DNA from 2 places in the Ruthenibacterium sp. genome. Region 2 is predicted to be linked to the other one. Evidence: riboswitches for the same ligand, from Rfam matches in the RefSeq annotation. Region 2 holds a riboswitch; the other holds the start of a gene.
The links. A riboswitch is a leader RNA that binds a small molecule or an ion and turns the genes downstream of it on or off. The one in region 2 is predicted to bind cobalamin.

Region 1 (7,322 bases), on a different contig from region 2:
GTGCGCTGAGCAGCGCGCAAAAAAGGAGAACCGGTATGGACGAAAATGAAAAACGGCTGCTCCGGCAGATCGACGCATTTGTGAAGCGCAGCCATGAGGGCATCCTGCGAGATATGAAAACGCTGGTGGACATTAAAAGCGTACAGGGAGAGCCAGCGCCGGGCGCGCCTTTCGGCACGGGGCCGAAGCGCGCGCTGGAGGCCGCTCTGGAAATTGCTTCGGGTATGGGCCTTTCCACGCGGAACTGCGAGGGCTATGTGGGGTATGCCGACTTGCCGGGCAAAAGCGAAAAACAGATCGCGCTCATCACACATCTGGACGTGGTACCCGAGGGCAGCGGATGGACAGGCGACCCGTTCTGCATGACGCTGCGGGACGGATTCGCGGTGGGGCGCGGCACAGCCGACGATAAGGGGCCGGCCGTCATCACACTGTATGCCGCAAAATTTTTTAAGGAACAAGGCGTGAAACTGCCCTATACGCTGCACGTTTTGTTCGGCACAAATGAGGAAACGGGCATGCAGGATGTAGACTACTACCTTGCCCATTATCCGCAGCCCGCATTTTGTTTTTCTCCCGACGCGCGTTTCCCGGTGGGATATGCGGAAAAGGGGGGATACAGCGGCTGGCTGGTAAGCGCGCCGCTGAACGGCTGCTTGAAGGAATTTTTTGGCGGCGAGGCAAAAAACGTGGTGCCGGACCGCGCCTATGCGCTGGTGCGGACAGAAAAGACCCGCCTGCCGGATACGGAAAACATAACAGTACGGGCCGAAAACGGTTGTGTGCGAATTGAAGCGCGGGGAAAAGGCGGGCATGTGGCCGGGCCGCAGGGGTCTGTCAACGCCATCGGGCTGGTGGTGGGTTATTTGCTGGACAACGGTCTGTGCACGCCGCAGGAGAAACGGGCACTTCGGATGCTGCGCACGCTGCACGCGGATACAGACGGCAGTGCGCTGGGCGTAGCGGCCCGCGACGATGTATTCGGCCCTCTCACATGTGTGGGCGGGATGGTACGTCTTGAGCAGGGCCGCCTGCGTCAAAGCGTAGATATCCGTTACCCGGCCGCCATGGACGGCGAAAGGCTGCGCGCGGCGTTGTGCGCGCTGGCGGAAAACGCAGGCGGCAGCTTTGAGCCGGGCGCCATGCGCGCTCCGTTCTGCATCGACCCAAATTCTCCGGAGATCCGCACGCTGACAAATACCTACAACGAGCTGGCGAACCGCAGCGACGCGCCTTTTGCGATGGGCGGCGGAACCTATGCGCGCCGGTTTGCAAATGCGATCAGCTACGGTCCCGGCGAGACGGACCAGCCCCGCCCTGTTTGGGCGGGCGCCCCCCACGGTGCGGACGAGGCCATGGAAATGGCGCAACTGTACAAAGCGCTGCGCATCTATATTCTTGCAATTGCACGACTGATGAAGCTGGAGCTTTGAGGCAGAGACAGACGGGGAAGCAAGGATGTCCTGTGAAAGAAGCCCGTGCCGAAGGGCACGGCGAAAGGAGCGGAAAGCATGAATGCGGATCAACAAATTCTTACACAACTGGCAAAAGAATACCGGGAGGTCGCGTTTGCGCCCGTAAATGAAGAGCGGCGCGCTCTGTGGAAGGCATTGAACGGGCTGCGCGAATGCCGCCCTCTGATCATGATAGACCAGCTGCCCTGGCATGAGCTGGATGTGGACGGGGACTTGAAGCTCCGGTGCAGGGATGCGGACGCCCGTATTGTGGAGGATGCTTTGCGCAAACAGCTGTACCAGGCAAAATATTTTCCCGCGGACAAAGTATTCGAGCCGTATCTGGAACTGCCCAAAACCATCGAGGGGTACCACCACGGCGTTGTGCGCCGGGAAGTGACGTTGGCCGCTGACGAAAGAAATGATGTGGTGAGCCACTCGTATGTCAGCCAGCTGAGCAGCGAAAGCGACCTTGAAAATTTGAAATTCCCGGACATCCGCGTGGACGAGGCGAAGGACAAAAAGCGCTGGGAAAAGGTCAGCGAAATGGTGTCGGGGATACTGCCGGTGCGCCTGACAGGCGTGCGCATGTTCCACTGCGGTATCTGGGACGACCTTGTGGAGGCGATCGGGACAGATAACTTTTTCTTCTTTTTTGCGGACGAGCCGGAGCTGCTGCACAAGGCGGCCAGACGCATGGCGGACATTTGCCAGAGCCTGATCGACCAGCTGACGGAAAAGCAGCTGTTCGACGCATATGAGCCGACGGTACATTGTACGGGCGCGTATACAGATGAGCTGCCGCAGGACAAAGAAAAAAACGTTCGGCCGGGAGATGTATGGACATTTGGCCTGGCGCAGATGCTGGGGTCTGTCTCGCCCCAGATGTTTGAAGAGTATGAGGTCGAATATGTCAAGCCGCTGCTGGAGCAGTTCGGCCTGGTCTATTACGGCTGCTGTGAGCCGCTGCACAACCGGATCGATTACATCCGCAAGATCAAAAACGTACGCAAGATCTCCATGAGCCCCTGGGCGGATATCAGAGCGGGAGCAGAGCATATCCACGGCGACTATGTCATCTCCCGCAAGCCGAACCCGGCCTATCTGGCGGCTGCTTCCTTTGACCCGGAGCTTGTGCGCAGGGAACTGCAGGAGACCTGCCGCGCGGCAAAAGAGAACGGATGTACCTGCGAGCTGATTTTGAAAGATGTCAGCACGGTGCAGTACCACCCCGAGCGGCTGGCGCAGTGGCACAAGATTGCAGTAGAGGTTGCCGGTGAATGGTAAAACGGCGGCTCATACCGTATAAAGCGGATGCGGCGCAGCCGGTAAATGCTGCCTTTGGGATTTTTTTGCTTTAATGTTATTGATGTTCCAAACGAAAAATTGTATGATAAAGGAGAGAAAAGCAGCGCACGGGGAAAGGCGGGAACGCAGATGGAATACGAGCAATTCGACCGCAGGCTGGCGCGGGAATGTGCAAAGGCCTTTTCCCAATCCACAGGTCTGGGCTGCACGCTGTCCGACAAAACCGGCAGGGCTTTTGATGAATACGGGTACGGCTGCGAGAGCTGCGGCATGTGCGCCGCCGCAGGCGCCTCTCACGACCGGTGCGTGCAGGCGCATATCTACGGTATGACGGAGGCCGAGCGCTTCGGCGGCAAGTATATCTATTTTTGTCCGATGGGGCTCACATGCTTTGTCTCTCCGATTCTGGGCGAAGGCGGCGCCGAGGCGAAAATCACGGTCGGCCCGTTCATTATGGTAGAAAAACAGGATTTTATCGCCTGCGAGCTGACGGAAAATGTCCGCCTCACAGAGGCACAGAAACAGGCCGCGGTGCAGGTGCTGGAGAATATTCCCTTTGTGCCGACAGAACGGGTGACGCAGCTTTCGGTGCTTTTGTTCATGGCCGTTGGGTTTATGAACAATGTTTCGGCGGAAAACAGAATGATGGAGTCGGGCCATTCAGAGGAGCTGCAGGGGCAGATCACTTCCTATATCCTGGAGCTTAAGCAAGAGGAAGCGCCGCCGCCCTATCCGTTTGAAAAGGAGCATGTGCTGCTGCAGTGCGTGGCCCGGAAGGACCGCGACGGCGCGCGCCGTCTTTTGAACGAGCTGCTGGGCGCGATCCTGTTCGTGGACGGCGGGGATATGGAGCTTGTGAAATCCCGTCTGTATGAGCTGCTGGTGCTGATTTCCCGGACAGCCATCGAGAACGGCGCGGACGCAGAGCACACGATGCGGCTGAGTCATGAATACCGTTACAGGATCGGCGCATTCACCACCATTGATTCGCTCTGCCTGTGGCTTGCAGGCGTGGTGAACCACTTTATGGACGACCTGTTCCGCTTCTCGGACGCCAAGCACGCCAACATCATCCACCGGTGTACACAGTACATCAGCGTCAATTACAAAGAGCGCATCACGCTGGAGGACACCGCCCGGATGGTATATCTTTCTCCGGCTTACCTGAGCCGCATTTTCAAGCAGGAGACGGGCGTGACGTTCAACGAGTACCTCAACCGCGTGCGTGTGAACAAGGCGAAGGAACTTTTGCGCCGCCGCGAGCTGCGCATGACGGATATTTCCCTGGCTGTGGGGTATGAGGATCAGAGTTATTTCACAAAGGTGTTCAAACGTGTGGCGGGGATGCTGCCGCGGGAATACCGGGAAAAAATACTGGTCTCCCGGAAGGACTGACGGAAGGAACAAAAAGCAGACGGAGCTGAAAGCTCCGTCTGCTTTTTATATAATACAGTTTATGCCTGCGGCCCAAGCTGCTTTGTACGCTGCAGGCAATAGCGCAGCGGTTTATAAAGCAGCAGCGCCACAACAAAATTGCCCGCGCCGTGCAGCAGGTCGAATGGGATGCCTGTTACCCACCAGGCAACGCCCGCGGCAATGCCGCCGTTCATCACCGCGTAGGAAACAGCGTACAGCGCGCCGTAGCAAAGGCCAAACAGCCCGCTCAGCAGGGCCCAGAGCAGCACAGAGCGGTTTTGACGCATCAGCCGGGCGAACAGCATCAGCACCGCCCAAATATACAGCTGCGGGAACCACCAGATGCCAAAGCCGTTGAGCAGGCCGTACACAAAGACATAGGTATAAACGGCGGGCACGGCCAGCCGCGGATATTCCAGCGTGTACAGGATGACCAGCAGGCTCACCAGCTCGATATTGGGCAGGCCGTCCAGCGCGAATTTGGAAGCCACCAGCACCGCCGCGAGGAACGCGGCGGTAACAAGGCTGCGCGTCTTGCCCATCTCAGTAGCCGGTTTTCAGCGTGATCTCAAAGTGGTCGCCGTCCGCGACCGGGGTGGAGTCAACGCCGGTCATCACATCCTCGCCGTCCTTCGTGAAGCACCACCACTCCTCTTTGGCCTCGTCGGCCGTCACGCCGTTGACTGTTTTTACATACAGACCGTATTGGGATTCTTCGCCTTCGACAAGCTTCTGCTCCTCCAGTGCCTGGCGCAGAAATTCCGCGTCGGTAGAGAAGCTGAATTCATCGGCGGTCGCGTCGGCGTATACGACGGTTACGCCGATGGCCTTCTGCCCGGCGGTACCCTTCGGGCCAAAGGCAAACCATACCGCCAGCATTGCGGCCACAAGAACGACCGCGGCGCAGACGATGATCAGCGTTTTTTTCTTTTGTGCAGACATGTTTCAATTCCTCCTGAAAGCAAAAATAAAAAGCCGCGCCTCCCGGACCGGGAGCGCGGCTTTTTTGACAAAACAGACGCGCACGATCCATCCATCGTAAATCGTGAGAACAGCGCCGTGCCCGGTACCCCGGCTGAGGGCAAAGCCCAATACGGTGGCGGGACCGCGCGGGAGTTTCACCCGCTTCCCCGGAAATGCGCGGCGCAATATGCAATTGTATATGCTACAGTGTACAGGACAGGCACGTTTTTTGCAAGCCCCTTTGGGAGCGTCAGAAAAACATACCTTCGGTATAGGCGTTCATGAATTCCGCGCTGGTGGAAAGGTCCACCGTCCTCGCTCCGGCAGCCAGGGCCTCGCTGTGGGGGATAAAGCCCCTGTTCAGCAAAAGCATGGCCGCGCCGCTCAAGGCCGCGTTTCCCAGCACGCGCACACGGGGAACGAGTTCTTCGGGCAGAAGGCCGATGCGGCCCGCGCTGTTTACATCCAGATAGCTGCCGAAGCCGCCCGCGACGGCCAGCTCGGCGGCGTCCGCCCCGCAAAGCCCTTCCACGCGCAGCAGCGTGCGAAGCCCGGCGCAGATGGCGCTTTTGGCAAGCTGTACCATGCGGACGTCTTTCTGCGTCAGGCATACAGGCGGCGCAACGGGCGCAGGGTCCTGCTCCAGAAGCCCGGTTTCGTCCAGCTGCTCCAGCTCCAGCAGGCAGGCAAGCGCGTCGATGACGCCGCTGCCGCAGATCCCTTTCGGCGCGCCGCCCCCAATGACGTGGGCCTGCAGTACGCCGTCCTGTACGCGGACGTGATCCACTGCGCCCGTCTTTCCGGCCATCCCCATGGAAAGCCCGGCCCCCTCAAAGGCGGGCCCGGCGGCCGTGGAGCAGCAGGAAAGCTGCCCGCGATGCCAAAGAGCGATCTCGCCGTTGGTTCCAATATCCACCAGCATGCGGGTGTCCGGCTTGGAGCAGATGCCGCTGGCCAGCAACGCCGTGGTGATGTCCGCACCCACAAAAGCGGACATACAGCGGGGCAGATATACCTGCGCATGGGGGCAGGGCAGGCCAAGCTCCCCAGCCGCAAGCGTTTCTCCAAACAGGCGGGAAGCGGCGAACGGGGCATGGGAAAGACAGTCCGGGCCTGTCTGCGTGAGCAGGTACAGCATCGCGGTGTTCCCTGTGATGACCAGCGCGTCCACTGCTTCAGCGGAGATATGCGCTGAAGCGGCCATTTCCAACACCAGTGCCCGCACACCGGCGCGCACGGAGGCGGCCAGCGCATCGCCGCTGCCGTGCAGTGCGGCCTCGATGCGGGAGATGACGTCGGCGCCCCAGCCCGCCTGCGGATTCGGCGCGCTGGCCTGGGCCAGCAGCGTACCGTCCGGCCCGTACAGGCAGGACGCCAGCGTAGTCGTGCCGATATCCACTGCGGCTCCGCAGACGGAAAAGATTGGGTCATGCACAAAATCCGGCATCTCGCCGGCCAAACGGATCTGGCTGGCGGCAGCACCCTCCAGCGTTACCGTACAGTCGCCCTCCACACGGGCACAGCAGGCCAGACGCACGCCCCGGGAGATATCCTGCGGGGAAAGGTGTTCCCGCTCTGCGTCTGAAAGGGCGCTCAGCGCGCCGTGGGCGACGACGCGGCACTTGCCGCAGCGGCCGTATCCGGCGCAGGGCATTTCCAGTGCATGGTGCGGCAGAATGACGCTGCTCAGCAGCGCACCCATCTGCGCTTCAAGGTGTGTTCCGTTGACGCTCACTTTTGCCAAAGCGTTCCCTCCCACAGTTGACTGCCGCCCGCCGGCGCTCATGCCTCGCAGAACAGCAGCGCGCCGAAATAAGTTACGGTGTTCTGCCCGTTGATGTACTTCATGCCGCTGGAGGCGGCAAGCTCTGAGACGTTGATGCCGTAAGTCTCCAGAGAGGGCATCGCAAGCTCCGGATGCCGGCAGGGTTCATTCGTGCGTTTGGCGCACACCCCACACATGTGGCAGCCGCCCGCACCCAGATGCAGCTTTTTGGCGAAAGGCAGCGTGGCGAACCATTTGGCAAGTGCCCGCGAAAGCTCGTTGTGCAGCCGCGCCGCCTCCATCATGCCCTCAAAATCATAGCTGTCCTCCAGCTTCCCCACCGTTTGGTATACAAGCGCTTTTTGGTAGCTTTGGGCTTCGTTCATCAGCGCATCGATATCCCCGGCGTCCGGCGG
Region 2 (7,322 bases):
CGCCGCACAGCGCCATTCTTTCCGCGCTCATTTTCAATGCCATCATCATTCCATGCCTGATACCGTTGGCGCTCAGGGGCGTAAAGTACCGCCCGATGTCATCCGGCAGGATGCTTGCCCGGAATATGATGCTTTACGGCCTGGGCGGTGTGATCGCTCCTTTCGCAGGCATCAAGCTCATAGATATGCTCATCCATCCGCTTTTGGCGCTTTGGGGCTTTTAAGGAGGAATATGCATGGACGCGAATAAAAAAGCAATGCTCCGCAATATCCGTCAGGCTCTCGTGGTCACGCTGGTCCTGCTGCTTTTGTGCGGATTTGTATTTCCGGTGCTTCTGAGCGGCCTTTCCGGCCTGCTTTTCCCGCATCAGGCGGGCGGCAGCCTGGTGACCGCCGACGGCAAGGCTGTGGGTGCGAAGCTGGTGGGACAGGAGTTCACCGAGGCCTATTTCATGAAGGGGCGGCCCTCCGCCTATCACTACAACACCTATTACACAGACGAACAGGGCAGCCGGTTCTACAACGACGGCAGCGAATTTGCGGGGCTGGGCTCCGGTTCCAACAATTACGCGCCCAGCAACCCTGCGCTGACACAGCGTGTGGAAGCCGACATCGAGGCGTTTTTGGCGGAAAATCCCGGCGTGGCGCGGGAGGATATCCCGGCCGACCTGATGACGGCCTCGGGCTCGGGCCTTGACCCGCACATCTCGCCCGCCGCCGCGCAGGTGCAGCTTCCCGCCATTGCAGAGGCTTCAGGGCTCAGCCCGGAACGGCTTGCGCAGATCGTTGCGGACAACACCGAGGAAAAACTGCTGGGCGTGTTCGGGGAGGAGACCGTGAACGTGCTGGGCGTGAACCTGGACATCGCGCTGGCGATGGGGCTGATTTCGGAAACGGAAAAATAAACGCGGCAGAAGCAAAAAACCGCCGCCCCGAAACGGGGCGGCGGTTGCTGTATACGGCGCCCGCGGGGCGGCCGGTCACATCTCCTGGCAGAGCTGCCAGTACAGGCCCTTGCGCGCCAGCAGCTCCTCATGGGTTCCGCATTCCGCGATCTCGCCGTGGTCGATGTACATGATTTTGTTGCAGGCACGGATGGTGGAGAGCCGGTGTGCGACAATGAAGGAGGTGCGTCCCTTGAGCATGCGGTTCACACCCTCCTGCAGCTCGCGTTCCGTTTTGGTATCCACGCTGCTGGTGGCTTCGTCCAGAATGAGGATCTTCGGGTCGGACGCCATGGTGCGCGCCAGAGCAAGAAGCTGCTTTTCCCCCTGGGAGAGCATGGCCCCGCCCTCGGTGAGCACGGTGTCGTAGCCGTGAGGCAGCGCCCGGATAAAGCCGTCCGCGCACACAAGCTCGGCCGCGCGGATGAGCTCTTCGTCGCCGGCGGCAAGATTGCCGTAGCGCAGATTGTCCATCACGGTGCCTGTAAATACGAAGCTCTCCTGCATCATCAGCCCCATCTGGGCACGCAGCGAAGCCAGCGTCACGCCGGAGATATCCACGCCGTCAATGGTCACCCGGCCTTCGGTGCAGTTGTAGAAACGGCTGAGCAGGTTGATGATGGTTGTTTTTCCGCTGCCCGTGTGGCCCACCAGAGCCACGCTCTCGCCCTGCTTCACATGAAAATTCACATGCTTGAGCACAAGGATATCCTTTTCATAGGCGAAAGAGACGTCGTGGAACTCCACATCGCCGCGGATCTCCGGAAGCACTGCGGCGCCGGGGGCGTCCTGCACCTCGACCGGTTCGTCGATCATCTCAAAGATACGCTCCAGATATGCCACGTTGTTGATGAAGTTGTTGTAGATGTTGGCAAGCTGGTTGATGGGCCCCCAGAACTGGGAGGCGTAGTTCATCATGGCCAGCAGCACGCCCACGGTAACGGCGGGCTTGGCGGCAAAGATGCCGTATACGATGATGGCCACCGTCACGCTGCGGCTGATGAGATCGATAACAGGGGAAACGGCCATGGACGGCACGACGGCGCTGTACCAGGCGCGTTTGGAATCGCGCAGCAGGCCGTCGTACACGTCGGCGTTGTACTGCTCCCGCGCGAAAAGCTGGGTGATCTTCATGCAGGTGATGCTCTCGTTGAGGTAGGCGTTCATATTGCTGCTTTTGTTGGAGTACGCCTGCCACCCTCTGCGCTGCATGGGCTTGATGAACAGGATGAACCCGACGGCGAACGGCAGCCCCGCCAGCACGACGCACGCCAGGCGCGCGTCCATGCGCAGCATGAAAATAACAATGAACACCAGGTTGAACATCTGCAGGAACAGGCTGATGAGCCCGTTGGACAGGATGTTGGCCACCGAGTTGACGTAGTTGATGACACGCACGAGAATTTTTCCGTGGGGACGGCTGTCGAAATAGGAGAAGGAAAGCTTCTGCAGGTGCTCGTACAGGTCGCGCCGCAGGTCATGGACGATGTTCTGGCCGATGACGTTGACGCACCGGCTGGACAATGTGGTGAACAGAATGTTGACGGCGATACACGCCAGCATGAGCGCGCAGCAGGCCAGCACCATGGGGATGTTCCCCGCGGGCACGGCCTCGTCCAGCACGCGGGCCGAGAACAGCGGCCCGCACAGGCCCGCCACCATGGCCAGCGCCTGCAGCACGAACGCGCGCAGGAACAGGCGTCCCTCCCGGCGGATGTACACAAAGCAGCGCCGGATCATTTCCCAGCTGAAAGTGCTTTCCAACGTTTCGTCCACGCCGAAGGTGTTCCGTTTTGCCATGGTCAGCGCACCTCCTTTGCCGGGGCGTTTGCCGCGGGCGCGTCGGGCATTCCCTGCACGCCCTGCAGCAGGCAGATGTCGCGGTAATAGCCCTCACAGGCCGCGAGCTGTTCATGGGTGCCGCGCTGCGCGATGCGCCCGTCCTGCAATACGAGTATCTGGTCCGCGCTGCGCACAGCGGAAATGCGCTGCGCAACAATGATTTTTGTACAGGGATAGGGAAGCTCCTGAAGATTTTTGCGCAGCTGCTTTTCGGTCTCCAGGTCGACCGCCGAGGTGGTGTCGTCCAGGATCAGGATCTCAGGCTGCTTTGCCAGCGCGCGGGCCAGGGCGATGCGCTGCTTCTGGCCGCCGGAAAGCCCGGTGCCCTGCTCGCCGATGATGGTGTCGAAGCCCTCGGGCAGCGAGCAGATGAAATCAGCGGCTGCGAGGCGGGCGTACAGGGCGACGTCGTCTTCGGAGATGTCGTCGGGCGCGCTGTACGCGATGTTGCTGCTGACAGTGTCGGAATAGAGCTGCACGCGCTGCGTCGCCATGCCGATGCGCCGCCGCAGCGCCTGAAGGTCCCACAGGCGCACGTCCACGCCGTCCACCAGCACCGTGCCGCCGCTGACGTCCAGCATGCGCGTGACGGCGTCCACCAGCGTGGTTTTGCCGCTGCCTGTGGCGCCCAGTATGGCCAGCGTCTGCCCCTGCGTTACGGAAAAGCTGACGTCCTTCAGCGTGGGGGCGCTGTTGTGGGGGTAAGCGACGGTAACGCCGCGGAATTCCACGCTGCCGCGGCATTCGCCCTCGGTGCGCCCGTGCTCGGGGTTCTCGATCCGCGTGCGGGCAAAATAAATTTCAATGACCTTTGCGGCGGAGGTGAGGAACCGCTGAAAATCGTTCAGGTAGGTGCCCAGCGCGCGCATCGGCTCCGACAGGCCCCAGGACATCAGCGAAAAGGCGGCGAGGTCGCCGGCCGTCATTTTTCCCTGGATGATGAACAGGCCGCCGAAGAGCACAGACAAAAGCCCCATAAGCTGGGCGCAGCCCTCGATGTAGGGGAAGAATTTCAGCCAGTGAAAGTTGGCCTTGAGGTTTGCCTGGCGGTATTCTTCGTTGCAGTTCTCGAATTTTTCGTTTTCATAGGCCTCGCGCACGAACGCGCGCACCGTTTTGTTGCCCGCGATGTTTTCCTGCGCCACCGAGTTCATGCGGGACAGCTTTTCCCGCAGGGACGCATACAGAGGATACACCGTGCGTGAAAACAGGAACGAGCATGCAAGGATCACCGGGGCAACGGCCAGCAGAAGGAGCGTCAGCGCGGCGTTCACGCTGAACAGATATGTCATGGAAAACAGAAACAGGCAGGTGCTCTCCACCGCGTTGTACGAGATCCAGCACACCGTGTGGCGCACCATGTCCAGATCGCCCGTCAGGCGCGTCATCAGGTCGCCCGTGCGGTACCGCGTATAAAAGCCCGCGTCCTGGGTGCACAGGTTGTCGTACAAATGGCGGCGGATGTCCTGCTGGACGTTCTGGGACACATACTCCAGAGACGCCGTCATGCCGTAGCGTACGCACGAGCGCAAAAGCTGCGCGCCGATCATAACGCACACCAGCGGGACGAGCAGCTGTGTCTGGCGCTGCACGGAACCGTCCGGCAGCGTTTGTCCCACCAGCACCCGGTCCGTGATCTGCTGCGTGATGAACGGGAACACCACGCACAGCCCCGCCGAGACAACGGCCAGCGCCATCGCCAGCCAGAACCATTTCCGTTTGTCCTTCATGCAGCCGGAAAGCCATTGCAGCTGTTGCATTGTAAAGACCCTCTAACCTGTAAAATTCAAAAGCGCCGGACGACGAAAAATCATTCCGGTTTTTGTGCTTTATTTGGCTGTATTATATCATCCGGTATGATATAATACCGGACAGAAGGAATCGTTTTGTGGCCAAATATTGCGTTTTGGGGCATCCCGTGGGAGGCATATATGGAAAAACGAAAAGCCTATGCTTATTACGAGGAACGAAGCGGACGCGAGCTTCAGGTGGAGATGGGCAAACGGCTCAATTTCCCCTCCCATCTGCATGGTGAACTGGAGCTTTTTCTGGTGCAGAGCGGCTGCGTCTGCGTTGGGATAGACGGGGAATTCCGTGAGCTGAAGGCGGGAGAACTGGCGGTGGTGTTTCCCAACACGGTGCACAGCTACCAGTGCCGGGAAGCGGACAGCCGGTATATGATGGCCGTCTGCGGCACGTCTCTGCTGGGCGATTATTTCCCCAGCCTGACGCAGTGCCGCCCCCGCCGGCCGTACCTGTGCGGGAAAGCGCTGGACCCGGATGTGCTGTACGCCCTGCACAGCCTTTACCGCTGCCGGTGTACCGGGGCGGACAGCAGCATTTCCCGCGCGCTGCTCCATTTGATCCTGGCGCACGTTCTGCCCGAACTCTCACTGGAGCCGGCGCCGGAGCCGAAAGCCATGGATCTGACGAGCAGCGTGGTGCGCTATATCATGCGGAACTTCCGTCAGCCGCTCTCGCTGGAGCACATTGCAAAGGAGCTGGGCGTCAGCAAATATCACCTGTCGCACGTGTTCTCCGCGCGGCTGCACACCAGCTTCCGGGAATATGTGAACGCCCTGCGGCTGGACTGCGCCCGCGACCTGCTGGCTGCGACGGAGCTGAGCATGCTGGAGGTGAGCATGGAATCCGGCTTCGACAGCCTGCGGACGTTCAACCGTGTGTTTCAGGAACGGTTCCGGCAGACGCCGAGCCAGTACCGCAAAAGCCGCACCGGCGCCCTGTGGGGCGCACAGGACGGGCAGCGGCGCAAAGGCGCGTAACGCCCTGTGCGCTTGGTAAAAAAGCCATGGCTTTGGAAGTTTTTTGACGGGTTGTTTCTCCGCGCTTGCGCCGGAGCAAAAACTGTGTTACTGTGAATAGGCAAAATGCTGCAGGGTGCCCGGCCGCTTTGAGGCGGCCGGGAGAATAGGGAAACAGGTGCAAAGCCTGTGCGGGACCGCCGCCGTAAGGGAACAGTTCCGGCTTCAAAACGTCACTGTGGGTACACACGGGAAGACGAAGCCGGGGCGCTGACGCCCAAGCCGGAAGACCTGCCCTGCGGCGATGCTGCCGGAAGGGCAGGGACGCGCGGCGGACGGACGAAACGCCTGCGCGGTAAAAATCAGGGTGCGCCGTTTTTTAGGACACTTTGTTTGACCGGGCCTTTCTCATAAATGAGAAAGGTCCGGTTTTTTTGCGGCGCACAACAAAAGAAACAGGAGGAATGTTCAATGACCAAGTGTGAAAAGCGATTTTTGGCGTTTTCCATGGTCATGGGCGGCGTTTTGTTTGTACCGCAAAGCGCCTATGCCATGCACATCATGGAAGGGTATCTTCCGCCGGCATACTGTGCGGCATGGGGGGCGCTGTGCCTTCCGTTCCTGGCGGCGGGCGTGGTCCGGCTGCGCCGCACGGTGCAAGCGCAGCGCAAGGCCCTGCTGCTGCTGGCGATGTCCGGCGCGTTTATTTTTGTCATCTCGTCGCTCAAGCTCCCGTCCGTCACAGGCAGCTGCAGCCACATGACGGGCACCGGCCTGGCCGCCATTCTGTTTGGCCCGGCTTACGCTGCGGTGCTGGGGCTCATCGTGCTGGTGTTCCAGGCGGTGCTGCTTGCCCACGGCGGCCTCACCACGCTGGGGGCCAATACCTTCAGCATGGCCATCGCCGGGCCTCTGGTCTCCTGGGGTGTTTATGCCCTGTGCAAAAAGGCGCGTGTGAACCGTAAGCTGGCGATATTTCTGGCGGCGTCTCTGGGCGATCTGTTTACATACTGCGTTACAAGCCTGCAGCTTGCGATGGCCTATCCCGCTGCGGAAGGCGGCGTGGCAGCCAGCGCGGTGCGCTTTTTGGGCGTTTTCGCGCCCACGCAGCTGCCGCTGGCCGCGATCGAGGGCATCTTGACCGTTCTGGTGGTGATGGGGCTGGAAAGCTGTGCCAGGCCCGAGCTGCGGGAGATCGGCTTTTTGAAGGAGGGATTGCAGTGAGCAGGAATACAAAAACCGTTTTGGCGCTGCTGGCCGCTGTGCTGGTACTGGCTGTCGTGCCCTTCTTCCTTGCGCCGGGCGCGGAGTTCGGCGGCAGCGATGACGCCGGAAGCCGGATGGTGGAGGAGATTCAGGGTGAAGCATATGAGCCGTGGTTCACGCCGGTTTTGGAAACACTGCTCGGCGGCGAGCTGCCCGGAGAGATCGAGAGCCTGCTGTTTTGCATCCAGACGGGCGTGGGCGTGGGCGTGCTGGCCTACGGCTTCGGCTATTTTGCCGCGCGTAAAAAATATTCCGCACAGTCCTTGGAATGAGGCTCTTTCGCACGCCGCTTTGCGCGGGGGCTCCCGGTGAACATGCTTTTTCAAAAAGTCCGGCAGGAGGTGGGAATATGTTCAACGCCCTGCTTGGGAGCTTTGTGGCGTGGAGCCTGACGGCCGGCGCGCTGCCAGGCCCCTGGCCGGCCGCAGCTTCCTTAGCGCTGGGCGGCGCGCTGCTGCTGCTGCTGCACGGCCACACGCACGGCGCGGCGCTGACGGTGGACGTGCTG

Region 1: it holds a riboswitch for cobalamin, as region 2 does, so the genes downstream of both, IIY41_RS10800 (DUF4430 domain-containing protein) here and IIY41_RS00985 (energy-coupling factor ABC transporter permease) in region 2, are expected to answer to the same signal.

What each region holds. Positions count from the first base shown of each region.
Region 1 is NZ_JAFOIN010000090.1:1,388-8,709, reverse strand. It holds gene IIY41_RS10825 (uroporphyrinogen decarboxylase/cobalamine-independent methonine synthase family protein) at 1-9, shown strand, start outside; gene IIY41_RS10820 (Sapep family Mn(2+)-dependent dipeptidase) at 36-1,433, shown strand; gene IIY41_RS10815 (uroporphyrinogen decarboxylase/cobalamine-independent methonine synthase family protein) at 1,512-2,741, shown strand; gene IIY41_RS10810 (helix-turn-helix domain-containing protein) at 2,892-4,157, shown strand; gene IIY41_RS10805 (hypothetical protein) at 4,217-4,720, opposite strand; gene IIY41_RS10800 (DUF4430 domain-containing protein) at 4,722-5,120, opposite strand; adenosylcobalamin (AdoCbl) riboswitch at 5,199-5,338, opposite strand; gene IIY41_RS10795 (ASKHA domain-containing protein) at 5,392-6,876, opposite strand; gene IIY41_RS10790 (DUF2284 domain-containing protein) at 6,924-7,322, opposite strand, start outside.
Region 2 is NZ_JAFOIN010000010.1:4,313-11,634, forward strand. It holds gene kdpB (potassium-transporting ATPase subunit KdpB) at 1-224, shown strand, start outside; gene kdpC (potassium-transporting ATPase subunit KdpC) at 237-905, shown strand; gene IIY41_RS00970 (ABC transporter ATP-binding protein) at 981-2,744, opposite strand; gene IIY41_RS00975 (ABC transporter ATP-binding protein) at 2,747-4,546, opposite strand; gene IIY41_RS00980 (helix-turn-helix transcriptional regulator) at 4,718-5,569, shown strand; cobalamin riboswitch at 5,666-5,861, shown strand; gene IIY41_RS00985 (energy-coupling factor ABC transporter permease) at 6,020-6,772, shown strand; gene IIY41_RS00990 (energy-coupling factor ABC transporter substrate-binding protein) at 6,769-7,086, shown strand; gene cbiQ (cobalt ECF transporter T component CbiQ) at 7,164-7,322, shown strand, end outside.